One region of the Guyparkeria sp. TX1 genome, then DNA from elsewhere that is predicted to be linked to it. Evidence: predicted binding sites of a transcription regulator. Region 1 holds the regulator's gene; each other region holds the start of a gene.
What was found. The regulator FliA, encoded in region 1, starts transcription of late flagellar genes. The targets are predictions, from matches to a motif close to GCTAAAGTTNNNNNNNNNNCNGCCGATA.
Positions count from the first base shown of each region.

Region 2: a site for FliA is predicted at 3,740-3,767, ahead of VWP12_RS05805 (chemotaxis protein). Genes of this name have one in related genera too.
Region 3: a site for FliA is predicted at 2,840-2,867, ahead of VWP12_RS06155 (methyl-accepting chemotaxis protein). Genes of this name have one in related genera too.

Region 1 is NZ_CP144142.1:1,058,033-1,063,536, forward strand. Features, by position in the region: gene flhF (flagellar biosynthesis protein FlhF) at 1-942, shown strand, start outside; gene VWP12_RS04975 (MinD/ParA family protein) at 939-1,832, shown strand; gene VWP12_RS04980 (RNA polymerase sigma factor FliA) at 1,829-2,551, shown strand; gene cheY (chemotaxis response regulator CheY) at 2,666-3,052, shown strand; gene VWP12_RS04990 (protein phosphatase CheZ) at 3,062-3,835, shown strand; gene VWP12_RS04995 (chemotaxis protein CheA) at 3,928-5,504, shown strand, end outside.
Region 2 is NZ_CP144142.1:1,238,161-1,243,664, reverse strand. Features, by position in the region: gene flgE (flagellar hook protein FlgE) at 1-201, opposite strand, end outside; gene VWP12_RS05825 (flagellar hook assembly protein FlgD) at 216-917, opposite strand; gene flgC (flagellar basal body rod protein FlgC) at 942-1,349, opposite strand; gene flgB (flagellar basal body rod protein FlgB) at 1,402-1,815, opposite strand; gene VWP12_RS05810 (CheR family methyltransferase) at 1,909-2,712, opposite strand; gene VWP12_RS05805 (chemotaxis protein) at 2,721-3,680, opposite strand; gene flgA (flagellar basal body P-ring formation chaperone FlgA) at 3,980-4,744, shown strand; gene flgM (flagellar biosynthesis anti-sigma factor FlgM) at 4,928-5,245, shown strand; gene flgN (flagellar export chaperone FlgN) at 5,412-5,504, shown strand, end outside.
Region 3 is NZ_CP144142.1:1,310,129-1,315,632, forward strand. Features, by position in the region: gene VWP12_RS06140 (class I SAM-dependent methyltransferase) at 1-1,095, shown strand, start outside; gene VWP12_RS06145 (SDR family NAD(P)-dependent oxidoreductase) at 1,062-1,844, opposite strand; gene VWP12_RS06150 (phytoene/squalene synthase family protein) at 1,895-2,770, opposite strand; gene VWP12_RS06155 (methyl-accepting chemotaxis protein) at 2,925-4,106, shown strand; gene VWP12_RS06160 (hypothetical protein) at 4,125-4,706, opposite strand; gene VWP12_RS06165 (HAD-IA family hydrolase) at 4,703-5,404, opposite strand; gene ubiG (bifunctional 2-polyprenyl-6-hydroxyphenol methylase/3-demethylubiquinol 3-O-methyltransferase UbiG) at 5,414-5,504, opposite strand, start outside.

The DNA of each region.
Region 1 (5,504 bases):
CGCCTGTCGACGCTGACCGAGGAGGTGGCGCAGCTGCGTGACCTGTTCGAACGGCAACTGTCGGTAATGGAATGGCATCGTTTCAGTCAGGCGCACCCTGCCGAGGTCTCCACCGTCCAGCGGCTGCAGGATATCGGCCTGCCGACGGGGCTGGCGCGCGAGCTGGGTCGGGCCGCGGCCCAGGCCCAGCCGGAGCGGGCATTCGTCGAGGCGCTCAAGATGCTTGGCGAGCAGCTCGAGAACCGTGCCGAGGACCCGGTCGAGGCCGGCGGTACCTATGCCTTCGTCGGCCCGACCGGCGTGGGCAAGACCACCACGCTTGCGAAGCTGGCCGCCCGCGCGGTGCTGCACCGTGGGCGCGACTCGGTGGCGCTGATCAGCACGGATCGCTTTCGCATCGGCGCCCAGGAGCAGTTGCGCAACTACGCCCGTATCCTTAACGTGCCATTGCATATTGCCCGTGACGAGACGCATCTGGCGCAGTTGCTCGAGGCCGTGTCCGACCGGCACCTGGTGCTGATCGACACCTCCGGGATGTCGCAGCGCGATTTCCGCATGATGCAGAAACTCGAGGCCCTGATGGGGGCGGGCGAGGCGGTCAAGCTGCTGCTGGTGCTGTCGGCCAATGCCCAGTACCCGGCCCTCGAGGACGTCAAGAAACGCTTTGCCGGCCTGCCGTTGCACGGCACCGTGCTGACCAAGCTCGACGAGACCGTCCTGCTCGGCGGCGGCCTGGCCGCCCTGGTTCGCCCGCTGGCCGGTGTCGACGGTGAGCCGCGTCGCCTGCCGCTGGTTTGCGCGGGGGTCGGCCAGCGCGTCCCGGAGGATCTCTGGTTCCCGAAGGCGGCCGACCTGATCAAGCAGGCCCTGGAAATGGGGCAGTCACAACTCGAACACACCGACCGGGATGATCCGCTGTGGATGCTCAATCAAGCCGGATGACACTCCAGCCCACCATTAGCGGCCACGACCAGGCCGACGGGGCGCGCTACGCCAATGCCAATCGCCCGGTGCGGGTGATCGCCGTGACCAGCGGCAAGGGCGGCGTGGGCAAGACCAACGTCTCGGTCAACCTTTCCGTGGCACTCGCCCGCAGCGGCGAGCGGGTGGTGTTGATGGATGCCGACCTGGGGCTCGGCAACGTCGATGTCCTGCTTGGTCTACAGTCCCGGGGCAATCTGTCCCACGTGCTTTCCGGCGAGGCGACTCTCGACGAGATCATGCTCGAAGGCCCCGAGGGTATCGGCATCCTGCCGGCCGCTAGCGGGGTGGCCAGCATGGCCGGTCTGACGGCCGCCGAGAATGCCGGACTGATCTCGGCCTTCTCCGGCATGCGCTGGCCGGTCGACACCCTGGTCGTCGATTCGGCCGCGGGCATCGCCGACTCGGTGGTGCGCTTCGCCGAGGCTGCCAGCGAGGTCGTGGTGGTGGTCTGCGACGAGCCGGCCTCAATCACCGATGCCTACGCCGTCATCAAGGTGCTATCGCGTGAACACGACGTCACCCGTTTCCACGTGGTCGCAAACATGGTGCGCGATGCTGCCGAGGGCCGGCGCCTGTTCGAGAAACTCTCGGTGGCTGCCAAGCGCTTTCTCGACGTGACGCTCACCCACATGGGGTCGGTGCCGTTCGACGATTACCTGCGTCGGGCCGTGCAGCGTCAGAAGACCGTCGTGCAGCTCTACGGCGGGGCGAAGTCGACGCGGGCGTTCACGGCGATGGCCGACAAGGTCAATCAGTGGCCGGTGCCGCGCGGGCCGCAGGGGCAGTTGCAGTTTTTCGTCGAGCGACTGGTGAACAACGCCGAGCTGGACCCCGAGAACCTGTTATGAATGCACGCGCCATGTATCAGAACGTTCAGGCCGGATCGACCGAAGCCCTGGTGGCCAAGCACGCTGACCTGGTCAAGCGAGTGGCTTTTCACCTGCTCGGGCGTCTGCCCTCCCATGTGCAGGCCGAGGATCTGATACAGGCGGGCATGGTCGGGCTGCTCGACGCTGCCCGCCTGTTCGATGGCGACAAGGGGGCCTCGTTCGAGACCTACGCCGGCTTGCGCATTCGCGGCGCAATGCTCGACGAGGTGCGCCGCAACGACTGGGCGCCGCGCTCGGTCTATCGTCGCCAGCGGGAAATCGCGCAGACGGTGGCCGCCATCGAGGCCGACACCGGTCGCGAGGCGCGAGATGCCGAGGTCTGCGAGCGCATGGGCATCACCCTCAACGAGTACCACGCCGCCATCAGTGATTCCTCCTCGGTACACGTCGGTTCGCTGGATCACGGCGGCGAGGCGGAAAACGAGACCTTCGACATTGCCGACCCGAATAGCCAGCAACCCGACGAGGCGCTGGCCGAGAACCACTTCCAGCGCGATCTTGCCGACTGCATCGACGAGCTGCCGGAACGGGAAAGGCTGGTGATGTCCCTGTACTATGTCGAGGAACTCAACCAAAAAGAGATCGGCGCGGTGCTCGGCGTCAGCGAGTCGCGCGTCTGTCAGATTCACAACAAGGCGATCATGCGGCTCAAGACCGCGATGAACGCCTGGAAATAGGGCGCCGGGTGCAGAAAAGGGCTCAATCTTTTCCGCTCGGCGCCGATAGACCCTCCTACCCACGTTCGAACAAGGCAACCTGCCTGGTACTGACAAACGATCCCAGGGGCGAAAATGGACCGAAACATGAAGATCCTCGTGGTGGACGATTTCTCCACGATGCGCCGGATCATCAAGAACCTCCTCAAGGAGCTTGGCTTCACCAACCTCGAGGAGGCCGATGATGGCCAGACGGCACTGCCACTGCTCCGGCAGGGCAATTTCGATTTCCTCGTGACCGACTGGAACATGCCGGGCATGACCGGCATCGACCTGCTGCGAGCGGTTCGTGCCGACCCGAACCTCGCCAGCCTGCCGGTGCTCATGGTGACCGCCGAGGCCAAGCGGGAACAGATCGTGCTCGCCGCCCAGGAGGGCGTGAACGGCTACATCGTCAAGCCGTTCAACGGCGCCACCCTCAAGGAGAAGATCGACAAGATCTTCGAACGCGTCGAATCGTAGGGCCCCGGGATGACTCAAGTACAGGAGCAGGACTTCCAGCCGGTGGTCGGTCGCGAAAAGCGATTGGCCGACGCCCGCGCATTGGTCGAGGCGATCGAGAACGAAGATTCGTCGAGCGAAGCGCAGCTGATCGGTGAACTCACGGCGGCCTATTCGGGCAATATCTTCGACGAGGTCGGTCGGATGACCCGTGAGGTACATGACACCCTCAGGAGCTTTGCCGAGGACGAGCGACTCGGGGCGCTGGCCGAGGACGAGATGCCGGACGCGCGTGATCGCCTGCGCTACGTGATCACCCTGACCGAGCAGGCTGCGACCCGCACCTTGACGGTCACCGAAGAGGCCACCCCCACGGCGGAGCAGATCGTCGAGCGCTCGCAACGGCTCAAGGACGAGCTGGCTAAAGTCGCCGCCAGCGAAGCCGATAACGCTCGTCTGGGGGGCGTGGTCGAGTCGATGACCCGCTACCTGGACTCGACCACCCGCTGTGGCGAGCGACTCAAGGGGCAGTTCACCGAGATCATGATGGCCCAGGAATTCCAGGATCTGTCCGGTCAGCTCCTGATGCGGGTGATCGATCTGCTCGAGCAGCTCGAGGAAAAGCTCGTCGGGCTGTTGCAGATTACCGCCCCGGTCCGCAATGCCAAGGGAGAGGACAGCAAGTCCGTCGCCCCGGCCGAGCGTGCCGAGGATGGCGTCGGGCCGCAGTTGCCCAGCGCCGGCGATAACGTGGTCAAGAATCAGGACGACGTCGACGATCTACTCGCCAGCCTGGGTTTCTGACCCGGTCGATCGAGGGAAATGCCGGGCCCACGTGGCCGGGCGGGAACGTGGCACACCCCGCCGGGGGTCACAGAGCGCAGTGAGAGGCAAGCATGGCATTCGAACCCGACAACGAGCTGTTGCAGGACTTCCTGATTGAGGCCGGTGAGCTGCTCAACGGGCTGGATCAGCAGCTGATCGAGCTGGAGCAGTCGCCCGATGACGCGGACCGGCTCAATTCGGTGTTCCGCGCCTTCCACACCATCAAGGGTGGGGCCGGCTTCCTCGAGGTGCATCCGCTGGTGGAGGTCTGTCACCGCGCCGAGGACATCTTCAACCTGCTGCGCAACCACGAAATCACCATGAACAGCCGGATCATGGACGTGATGCTGCAGGTAATCGACGTGCTCAACAACATGTTCGATTCCCTGCGCGGCGGCCAGTATCCGGAGGACGTCTCCAAGACCTTCCTCAAAGAGATCGAGGCACTGGCGCATCAGGATGCGACTGCGCCGGCCGTCGCTCCAGCCCCGAGTGACCTCACCAGCGACGATATCCCGGCCGACGAGCCGACGGCCGTGGCCGACGAGGACGATGCCTTCGACCGCATGCTGGCCGACTTGGATGCGGCCGAGTCCGAAGCGCCGGTGGCCAGCAGTGGCTCGGGCGATGACCTGATCAGTGACGACGAGTTCGAGAGCCTGCTCGACGAGTTGCACGGCAAGGGCAAGTTCCAGGCCCCGGCGCCCGAAGCGAACCCGGCCGCTGCCGAGAAGGCGGCAGGTGCCGCGGATTCCGACGAGATCACCGACGAGGAGTTCGAGGCGGTGCTCGACGAGCTCTACGGCAAGGGCAAGGGGCCGACGGTGGCCGCAACTCAGGCCGACGAAAAGCCAGCCGAGGCCGCCGCTCCCGAATCGAAGCCCAAGCCCGAACAGCCATCCCAGTCGGCTGCCAAGCCCGCGGCCCCGGCCAAGCCTGATGCCACGCCCCCTGGAAACTCCCAGGGAAATTCCCAGGGGAACCCCAAGGCAGCCGAGGCGCACAAGGCACCGGTGGAAACCACCGTGCGCGTGGACACCGAGCGACTCGACAGCATCATGAATCTGGTGGGTGAGCTCGTGCTGGTGCGCAACCGCATGAACACCCTCAAGACGACCTTCGAGAACGAGGAAATCTCCTCGGTGATTGCCACGCTCGACATGGTCACCTCCGATCTGCAGGGCGCGGTGATGAAGACCCGCATGCAGCCGGTCAAGAAGGTCTTCGGCCGCTTCCCGCGGGTGGTGCGCGACACCGCGCGCACCCTGGGCAAGGAGGTCAACCTCGAACTCGAGGGCGAGGACACCGATCTCGACAAGAACCTGGTCGAGGCGTTGGCCGATCCCCTCATCCACCTGGTGCGCAATGCCGTCGACCACGGCATCGAGATGCCGGACGCCCGCGAGTCCAACGGCAAGGACCGGGCTGGGACCGTGTTGTTGTCGGCTGCCCAGGAAGGCGATCACATTCGCCTGTCCATCCAGGACGACGGTGCCGGGATGGACGCCGAAGTGCTGCGTCGCAAGGGCGTCGAGAAAGGGATCGTCGACCCCGACACCGCCGAGCGCCTCACCGACCAGGAATGCTTCGAGCTGATCCTGCACCCGGGCTTTTCCACCAAGGATCAGATCTCGGATATCTCCGGCCG
Region 2 (5,504 bases), 180 kb from region 1:
CTGCTGGGTCACCGCTTGGTTGATGACACCCTGACCCACGGCGGTCTTGCTGTTACCGAACGCACTGACCGCATAGATATCGCCAAACTCCGCGCGCGACTTCTTGAAGCCGGTCGACTTGGCGTTCGCAATGTTGTTCCCCGTTACCGAGAGATCCTTCTGTGCGGCGTTCAGGCCACTGATGGAGGTATTGAACGACATGACTCGTCCTCCGATTAGTTAATGATTTCAACGATATCCGAGAGCTTGACCGCAGACAAACCGTCGAGATTCAATTCGGGACCATTCTTGGTCACGCCCACACTGCTAATCACCGCCCCGACGTAGGTCTGGGGCGCCTGCCCCTTACCATCCACCGTGGCCGTCGCGTTCACCTTGTAGTTGCCCTCGGGCGCCATACGCCCGTCTTTCAAACGCCCATCCCAGGAGAAGGACGGACGATCCGAACCGTCGACGGGCACATCGATGCTCTTGACCACCTGCCCGCTGGCGTTCGTGATTTCGACACTCATCTTCGAGGCCCCACTGGGCACATCGACCGAGCCAAGCACTCCGGACGGTGCTGTGCTGCCGTCCGCTTGCTGCATGTGGTAGAGCTGAGCGGTGTCCCCCTTGACGAGAGCCGCCTTGCCCACCAGCGAGGAGGCCTGCATTACCTGGTTGGACTGCACCGAATTCTCGAATCCGGAAACCGTCTCATTCAGCTGATTTATCCCTTCAAGCGAGCTGAATTGCGCCATCTGGGCGATGAACTGCGTGTTATCCATCGGCTCGAACGGATCCTGCTGCTCCATCTGTTTCGTCAAAAGCTTGAGGAAATCCGTCTGATCGAGGTTTTTCTTGTCCTCGCCCTTGCTGCTCTTGTTCGCCGCAAGCCCCAGATCGGAATAGATATCACTGGTCACTGAACTAGCCATGTCGTGTCTCCTGCGCTCTAGGGCTTACTGGCTCTGACCCAACTGCAACGTGCGCATGGCGAGCTGCTTGGTCGTATCCATTACCTGGACGTTTGTCTGGTAGGTGCGCGAGGCCGACAACATGTTGACCATCTCCTCGACCGGGTTGACGTTCGAGCTATAGACATAGCCGTTTTCGTCCGCCAGCGGGTTGCCGGGATCATGCTTCGGCGCCGGTTGAGCCTGGGACTCGGTTACCCCCACCACCTTCACGCCGCGACCGCCATTGGCCTCGAGCACGGTCTGAAAGACCGGCTGTCTCGCCTTGTAGGCCTCCTCCGGCGAGGAGGCATCCACGTTGGCGTTCGCCAGGTTCGATGCGGTGGTGTTCAGGCGCGTCGATTGCGCCGCCATCGCGGAGGAAGAAATATTGAAAACGTCGTACAAGCTCATGCTTCACCTGCCTTGACTGAAAAGTGTAGTTCGCGGAAATCCGGCGCAGTCATCACTGGCCACTCAGGGCCTTCTTGATGCCGGAAACACGGCTGTTGAGAAACGAAAGCGTCGTCTGGTAACCCACCGCGTCCTGGGTAAAGCCCACCCGCTCCTTGTCGAGATCGACCGTGTTGCCATCCAGTGCTGGCGCATCCGGCACGGAAAACCCCTCCCGGATCCCCGACGACACGCCGCCGCCACCGATCTGGCGCGGGTCCTCGGTCTTGAGGCGCCCGGCGCTACCGGCAGACGAGGACTTGCTCTGCAACGCGGTCTCCATCGCCTGATCGAACGACATCGCCCGCGCCTTGTAGCCCGGGGTGTCGGCATTGGCGATGTTCTCGGCGCGCATCTTGAGGCTGCGCTCCTGGAAAATCAGGGCATCGTCGTGGATGCCAAGCAGGCGGTCATTGATGATCGACATGAAAAAACCCTCGACACAATGTCAGTGCCGAGGGCTTATGCGATAAGCGTGCCAGTTTTTTGGATAACCGACAGGGGGACCCGTCCGTTGGTGTCAACTCTTGAGTCGGTAGGCGGTGCCACCGGTGGGTAACCGCTCGGGGGTGAAACGGTCGGAGAGTTGGGTGAGCGACTCCGAGGCGCCGAGGATCAGATAGCCGCCCGGCACCAGGGTGTCGGCGATGCGGTCGATGATCTTGGCCTTGGTTTCGCGGGAAAAATAGATCAGGACATTGCGGCAGAAGACCATGTCGTAGCGACGGGATTCGGGACGCAGCTCAAGCAGATTGCCGACGCGAAACTGCGTCCGGCGGCTGATCTGGGGCGAGATCTTCCAGCCATCATTCGCCTTGACGAAATATTGACGCTTCCGTTCCGGCGACAGCCCACGCCCCAGGGAAAGGTCATCGAAAACGCCTTGACGGGCCTTCTCGACCACCGCCTCGGAGATGTCGGTGCCGACGATCTCGAGATTGAAGGGCACCCGCTGCTCGTCCGCAATGATGCTGATCGAAAACGCCTCCTGACCGGTGGAACAGGCCGCCGACCAGATCCGGTAGGTGGCTTTCTTTGCGGCGACCGCCTCGGGGAAGAATTTCTTTTCCAGTGCGGCAAAGGGATAGCCGTCACGAAACCAGAGCGTCTCATTGGTGGTCATGGCATCGACCACGTCGCGCGCGAGCATGCGATCTCGCCGCGAGAGCAATGTCTCGATCAGCGACTCCACCGACGCGTGACCCTTGGAACGGGCCACGCGCGAGAGCCGGGTTTCCACCAGGTACTGCTTGTCACGGCTCAGCAGGATACCGCTGTGCTGCTCCAGGAACGCGCAGAACCGGTCGAACGTTTCGGCCTTCATGCCGCGGGTCAAGCCTCGTCCACGGCGTGGTGCACCTCGTGGCGGCGAAGCGCTTCACCCACGACCCGGGCCAGGTCATCCGGGTGGAACTTCGGGATAAAGCGGTCGGCACCGACCTGCTTGACCATCTTTTCGTTGAACACGCCACTGAGCGAGGAGTGCAGGATCACGTAGATGCCCTTGAGCTGCGAGTCCTGGCGGATCAGCGAGGTCAGCGTGTAACCGTCCATCGTGGGCATCTCGATGTCCGAGACCACCATGGCCAGCCGCTCGAGTTGCTCGGGCTGCTTCTCCTTCCAGCGCCGGAGCGTGTCGATCGCCTCCTGACCGTTCTTGGTGACCACCGATTTCAAGTGCATCTGCTCGAGCGTACTTTCCACCTGCTTGCGCGCGACCACCGAGTCATCGACCACCAGCACCAGATCCGACCCCTTGGCGATCTCGCCGTACTCGCCGATCACGTCGTCGGAGACTGTATCGGCCACGCCGACGACGCGCGCGAAAATCTGCTCGACGTCGATGATCTCGACCAGCTGCTTGTCGATCCGCGCCACGGCCGTCAGGAAGTTTGAGTTGTTGGTCCCGCTCGGCGGGGTCAGCACTTCCTTCCAGGACAGGTTGACGATCCGGTCGACCGAATGCACCAGGAACCCCTGCACGGCACGGTTGTACTCGGTGATGATGACGAAGGCGTTCTGCACCTGCTCGTCGGTCATGCGCCCCTTGCCGATCGCCTCCGACAGATCGATGACGGTGATCGTGTGCCCGCGCACGTCGGCAATCCCGCGAATCGAGCTGTCCGAGTGCGGCACGTCAGTCAGCTTGGGACAACGAATCACCTCGCGGACCTTGAAGACATTGATCCCGAAACGCTGATCGGTGCCCAGACCGAACACCAGCAACTCCAGTCGGTTGCGACCGGCCAGCTGGGTACGGGAATCGACTGATGACATCACGTTGCTTTTCACGGCTAGTCCTGTCCTGGTGACGCAGAAAGTGGCGGGGAGTCTTTGTTAATCAGACGTGGTATCGGCCCGGTCGACGCAATCTTTAGCATCGCACTCAATCCCGCCCCTTCGACCGGGCTGATCTGACCGATCCGCTTCAACGATTCGGCAACGACGTCGTACCGGCATGGTAGCGCAGTCGTCCGAGGGTTGCGCCCACCCCGCCGCAGCGTCGGAGAGAAGGACGCCGGACGCAGGGAGTGGCATGGTAAGTGCTTAACAACGCGGTGCAAGCAACCCGAGGTCATGATTGCATCCCGATGAGTAATTCCCGCGTTATCGCCCGACCGAAAGGCACACCAGCCAGCAAGGCCTTGCTGTGTTCGATGCTGATGCTGGCCGGCTGGTTACTGGCACCGGTCTTGGCGCAAGCCGAGCCGGGCGACGCCCCCGAGACCGTTCAGATGCAGGTCAGCCAGGCCATGGAGGCGTTCCTCGACGCGCAGGAAAGCGGCAATGATCAGCTCACCCTGCGAGCCGGGCGACTCGATCCGCGGCTACGCCTGGGTGTGTGCGATCAGGCACTGGAGATCAACGAGGGCCGCCCGCTCAACCTCAATCGCGGCCGCCAGACGGTGAAGGTCAGTTGTCACGGCAACTCGCCCTGGCGCATCTACGTCCCGGTCGAACTCTCCCGCCGTCAGCAGGCGGTGGTTGCCGCCCGGCCACTGGCCGCCGGTGACGTGCTGAGCATCGAGGATCTGGATCTGGCCACCGTAGATGCCAACCGCGCCCGCCGTCAGTACTACACCGACCCGGCGGAACTTGTCGGCATGATGGCGACTCAACCTCTACAGTCGGGGCAATTGGTGACCGCGCACAACCTGGGCATCAACGCGGTGGTCGAGCGTGGCGACATCGTCTCCATCCAGGTCGGCCATGGCGGGTTCGTGGTCGGCTCGACCGGCGAGGTACAGGGCCGCGCCGGTGTGGGGCAGCGAGTCAAGGTGAAGAACACCGGCTCCGGCAACGTGATCGAGACCGTCGTGGTCGACAGTCGCACCGTCGAGGCGATCGGCCGCTAAACGGGTGACAGGAATCCGACGATGATCGTCAATTTTCAAAAGTATTTCAGTTGGCGCTAAAGTTTTGCGTTGACCGGCCGATGCTCAAGGGCGACGGGACATTTTGAGTTAACCTAGACGCCTGCCAGTCGGGCCCGTGCCACGGCGCGGACACGTTGTCCGAGACAGGAAGGATCAATCACCATGGCAAACGAAATCAACGGCTTCGGCCCGCGCAATCTGGGCCCGAATTCCTCGCTGGACTCGTCCCGTAATCGGGCCGAGGCCAAGGGCGAGGGCCAACAAGCAGCCGGCAGCGCGACGACGGGCATCAAGGAGGATGACGCCGTGACGCTCTCCAGCGGGGCTTCCCAGCTCCAGGAAATGGGTCAGGCGCTGGCCGAATCCGCCCCCTTCGATCAAGCCAAGGTCGATCGCATCAAGGATTTGATCAGCCAGGGCGAATACCAGATCGATTCCGGCCGGATCGCCGAGAAGCTGCGCCAGTTCGAGACGCTCTAATCGCTCTAATCCCTGGATGACCAGGGCGCCGGCCAGGCGCGGCACAAGACACCCCGGCGGGATGACCCGACCGGGGTGCTTCTATTGGGCGCGGACAATTCGTATGCTCATGCTGACTTCCCGTTATTCGTGAACATCAAGCAGGAACGCCAAGCAGGCACCCAAAATGACCCAGTTCGATACCAGCGCCCCCGCCAATAACAACCCCTCGCCCACCGGCTGGCTGGCCGACATGCTCGAGCCGGCACGGGCGCTGCTC
Region 3 (5,504 bases), 250 kb from region 1:
ATCTCGTTTGCCGATTACATGGCCACGGTGCTGTATCACCCCACGCTCGGTTACTACGGCAGCGGCCAGGTCGCCTTCGGCGCCGGTGGCGATTTCATCACCGCCCCGGAACGCTCCCGATTCTTCACCGCCGGGCTGGCCTACGAGTGGCACCAGGCTCGGGCTGCTGACCTGGGCGGCGAGATCCTCGAGATCGGTGCCGGTTCGGGGCGTCTGGCGATCGATCTGCTCGAACGGCTGGCTGCCGACGACGCGCTGCCCGAACGCTACACCATCCTCGAGATCTCCCCGGCACTCGCCGAACGTCAGGCACGGAACCTGCTCGAATCGCTGCCGCCGGCGGTGGTCGAGCGCGTACGCTGGATCGATGCCTGGCCGCAACTGGATTGGTCGGGCGGCATCCTGGTCGCAAACGAGGTGCTCGATGCCATGCCGGTGGAGCGCTTTCGCTGGTGGCCGGGCAAGCCGGAAACCGCCGAGCGACTGATGGTGGGTTTCGACGGCCAACGGTTCGTCTGGCAGGAACAACCGCCCGACGCACCGCTGCAGGCGGCGGTCGAGGCGATCACCGCGCGCATCGAGCGTCCGATCGTCACGCCACGAGAGACCGTGCTGGCCGAGTACAACCCCGATCTTGCCGACTGGTTGGGCGAGATGCGCGGCGCGCTCGGCAATGGTGGCGAGACCTGGGTCTACCTGTTCGACTACGGCAGTCATACCGCCGATATTTACCGCGGTGACCGCGACGAGGGCACGCTCAAGTGCCACTATCGGCACCTGGCTCACGAAGACCCGTTCGTCTACCCGGGACTGCAGGACATTACCGCCTGGGTGGATTTTCAGGCGGTCGAGCAGGCCGCGCGCGCGGCCGGGTTCGCGATCGACGGTGAGCGCAGCCAAGCCCAGTGGCTGCTGGGCACCGACGTTCCCCGGCTGGTCGAGCGGGAACTGCAAGCGCACGACTCGCTGACCGATCAGGCCCGCCTGGCGCAGGAATTCCGCGAGTTGGTGATGCCCACCGAGATGGGCGAGCGCTTTCGGGTGATGCGACTGCGTTTGGATCAGGTCGACGCAGACGTCCCGTCGAGACGTTGAATCGCGCCCGACTCCCCGTGTTCCAGCCAGTCCAGGAGCGCCGGCATGACCGCGCAGGGCGGCTGGCGGTCCTCGGTCAGCTCGCCGGGGAAGCGCGCGTGGCGCAGGCGGCTGTTGACCGCGCCGGGGTCGAAGCCGGCGATCCACACCGTCGGCGTTTCCGCCGCCCATTGACGGATCATTCGCTCGACCCCGGCGTGCGCGATGTCGTGGGCGCTGCCGTAGGCCTCGGTGCCGCGGTCGGTGAAGAACAGCACCCGCGCTCGGTCGGATTGCTCCAGCAGCGGCCACGCACTGCGGGTCAGGGCGAACGGCGCGGTCAGGTTGACGTGCAGGCTCTCCTGGAACTTCATCAGATCGGCCTGGGCGAGCGGCGCGAGCTCGCCGGCCGTACCCATGGCATGAACCAGCATGTCCAGACGGCCGTAGGCCTGCTCGATTCCGTCGACGAGTGTCGCGTAATCCTCCGGCGCGGCGCCCGAAAAATCCACCGGCTGGATCACGGGCGGTTCGCCGCGTGCCTCGGTGGGCACCTCGGGGAGCACCCGCTGGTTGATGTCGTCGGCAAGCCTGTCGAGCTGATCGAGCTTGCGGCCCAGCAGGATTACCGTCGCGCCACGGGCGGCCAGCGTCTGTGCGGTGGCGGTGCCCAGCGCACCGGTCGCACCATTGATCAGTACCACCTGGCCGGCGAACGAGGTGTCAGTCGACGGATTGGCGGCCGTTTTGGAGGAAGGGGAGTCGGTCATCGGGATATCTCGGGAGTGTGAGCCCGTGATGATCGGGCTGGAGGATCGGGTTACCAGGAGGCACGCCAGGCAAGCCACCATTGGCGCACGGGACTGATTTCAACGCGGCCGCCGGTGAGTTCCGCGGGCGTTTCCTGCATCAGCCGCAAATGCTCGCGGTCGATCGCGCGCAGGATGCGGAACAGGCGCGGCGGTCGGCCGCTCGCCTGCCAGTCGCTTAACCCTGTGCGAATGGTGTCGAGTTCGTCGCGGAACAGTGCCTCACGCTCCGTGGGGGCGGGCTCGCGGTACAGGTCGGCCTCGTCCAGCCCGAAGCGATTGAGGGTGTCCTGCGGCAGGTAGACCCGTCCGATCCGCGCGTGGCGCCCCAGCAGCCGCGCGCGATCAAGTCGGCCGTGCCAGCGCCCCAGCCGGGCAGCGGCCTCGGTCTGCTCGTCGGGCAGGTCCAGCAGGCGACCGTACAGGGTGAACAGGCTGGCGTAGCGCGCGTCGAGAAAGGCCTCCAGATCCGCCTCGGCGGCAAAGCCTTCGTATTCGAGCTCGATGCGCGCCGCGCCGAGCCGCTCCTCCAGCCGGGCGATCAGCGGCGAGTCCTCGCGGCGGGCTTCCTCGCCCAAACCGATCTCGTCGAGCCCCGCGGCCAGGGATTGGATCACCGGATGCTCGGCGTGCCCCTGGGTCATGCCCAGCAGCGCCTCGCGCCACCAGTCGAGCTTGGCCATGGCGACCTGGGGCTCGCTGACGGTTTCCGGGATTTCTGCCAGCGAGACATCCAGCGCCCGCAAGGCCGTCACCGCTCGCTGCCGGGCGGGGGAGAGCTTGAGGCTGGCAAGCCGGAAGGCACTGCCCACCGGGCGGGCGAGGCGCTCGCATTCGGCGTCTGCCAGATGAGGCTCGACCGACGGGCTGGTGGATTCCGCGTTCATGGGCTCGGATTCTAACAGTTCCGTGCCTCTTCCCCGGGTTCGTCCGTCGCGGGACGGACCGCGATGTGCCCTCAAGAAATTGTCCGCTCGACCGATATACGATGAGGCGCCTGTCCTGTTGCGCCATCCACTTCGAGCAAGGTGCCAACCAATCATGAGTCAGCCCAGCATCCTGCGTCGCCTGAAATGGTCCTTTGTCGGCATGGGTGTCGTTATGGGGGCGATCTTCCCGGTATTCGCCTCGTTCTTCGTCGAGTTCCGTGAGGGCATGCTGGGTTGGTTCGTGGTCGGCTGCCTGGGCGCGGGCCTGACCGTGGGGTTCGTCAACTACGGGCTCGCCCACCTGATCCTGCTGCGGCGAATGGGGGCACTGGCACGCCTGGCCGGGGCGGTGCGTGACGGCAATCTCACCGAGAAGTGCCAGATCGTCAGCCACGACTCGCTCGGCGAGATCGTCGCCAGCGTCAACGGCATGATCGACCAGTTGCATGCCCAGATGGGTGACCTCAATCGCAGCAGTGATTCGCTCTCCGCCGCGGCCGGCAGCCTAGATGAAAGCGTTTCCAGCGTGATGACGGCGCAGGGGCGCGTCCAGGCGCAGCGCGAGCGCACCCTGGGCGAGGCGCACGAGGTGGCAGACGGCGGTGGGCGGCTGGTCGAGGCAATCCTCGAGGCCGGTCAGCAGGCCGGCGAAATGCAGTCGCGCGCGGAACAGACACGCCACGAGGTCGGCGAGAGTGTCGCCTCGATCGCCCGTTCACAGGAGCGCGTCGAGGAAACCGCCGCGCTGATTACCTCGCTGGTGGCCGCCCGTGATCGGATCAGCGGCATGACCGCAACCATCGATGCCGTCGCCCAGCAGACCAACCTGCTGGCACTGAATGCCGCGATCGAGTCCGCCCGTGCCGGTGAGCACGGTCGCGGTTTCGCCGTGGTAGCCGACGAGGTGCGCAAACTTGCCGGGCGCAGTGGCGAGGCGGCCCGAGAAATCGGTCTGGTGATGGATTCCCTCGGGCGCGACGTGACAGCCGCCGACGAGAAGATGCAGGAGGCCAGCCGGTACTCCACGGATGCCGAGCGGTCGTTGCAAACCGCCTCCGGCGGCTTGTCTGGGATGCTCGAGTCGGTGGCCGACACGGTCAAGCTCACCGAGGAGGCGGCCGGCTACGGGCAACGTCACCAGACGGCGATCGGGCAGCTCACCGCGGATCTCAATTCGCTGATCGAGGTGGTCGAGCGAAATGCCGAGACCATGCAGTCGGCGAACCAGGCGGTCGATTCGGTCAACCGCGAGGCCGATCGCCTGGCGAGCCAGGTCTCGCGTTTCCGGTTGTAACCGGCCGGACGACTGGCCTCAGCCGCGGCCGGTGATAACCCGCCAGGCGATGCGAATCGTCGCGGTCGCCCACGCCACGGGCGAGCGCGCGGTCTCGGTCCGAAACCAGAGAGAGGGGTCGACCTGCCGTTCGCGCAGGATCTGCTCGACCCGCACGATCGTCAGCCGATAACGCCAGCCGGCCAGCCACGGGCGGCCCAGCGGGGCTGCGCCCTGCAGGATGCCGCGGATGCGTCCGGCAAAACGTTCGTTGAAGCGCCGGAAGGCGAAGTCGACCCGTTGGTCGTTCCAGTGGGCCTCGGTCACCCCCAGTTGTGCCAGTTCGTCGGCCGGCAGCCGCAAGGCGTGCCCGGACTGGCGGTCGGCCGCCGCGTCCAGCCAGCCATCGACCAGCAGCACGGCGGTGATCAGTCCGTCGACACGGGACTGGTCGGTCGGGGACAGGCGATCGAACCACGGCGGGTGAAAGGCGGTCAGCCGCTCGCGGTAGAAGGTGACCAGTTCACCCATGTTCTCCGGCGTGTTGGCCGGTGCCAGTGGGGCGTTGAGCTGCCGGGCGTCGACGGGCCAGCTAAGCAGGGAGGCGACTCGCGGGATCATTTCGCGTCTACCGCGTCGGGGCTCGCTGCGTTTTCTGCCGACCGAGTCAGGAGGACGGCGATGTCCTCGGGCCGATCGATCACCACCGTGGCCCCCCAGGTCTCGATGGGGCGCTCGCCGTCGAGATAGCCCCAGCGCCCGGCGACGGTGGGCATGTGGGCGGCGTTGCCGGCAATGATGTCGCGCTCGTGGTCACCGATGTACCAGATCGCTGCCGGCGGCAGGCGCAGCTTGCCGGCCGCGAACAGCAGCGGGTCCGGGTGGGGCTTGGCACGCTTGAGGTCGTCGCCGCAAACCACCACCGCCGGCGTGATCTCCAATGCCTCCAGCAGGCGTCGCGTCAGCTCGCCGGGCTTGTTGGTGACCACGCCCCAGGGCAGGGCGCGTCGCTCGAGCGATTCGACCAACGCCTCGAGCCCCGGGAACAGGCAGGTGTGCACGGCCAGGTCCTCTGCATAGAGCGCCAGGAACCGCTCACGCAGCCCGTCGTAGGTGTCGTGCTCCGGGGTGATGCCCAGCCCGATCCCCAGCAGCCCGCGCGCGCCGTTGGAGACGTGCGGTCGGATCTCGTCGAACGGCATCGGCTCGATCCCCTGCTCGGCGCGCACGCGATTGAGCGCGGCGGCCATGTCGGGGGCGGTGTCGAGCAGCGTGCCGTCGAGATCGAACAGGATCGCTTGAGGGGCGGAGAGGGGCATCAAGATTCCTTAACTGTCTTTCACAAAGGCCATTAGGTAGTTCACATCCAGATCGCGATCGTGGAGTGAAAACTCACGGGTCAGCGGGTTGTAGACGATG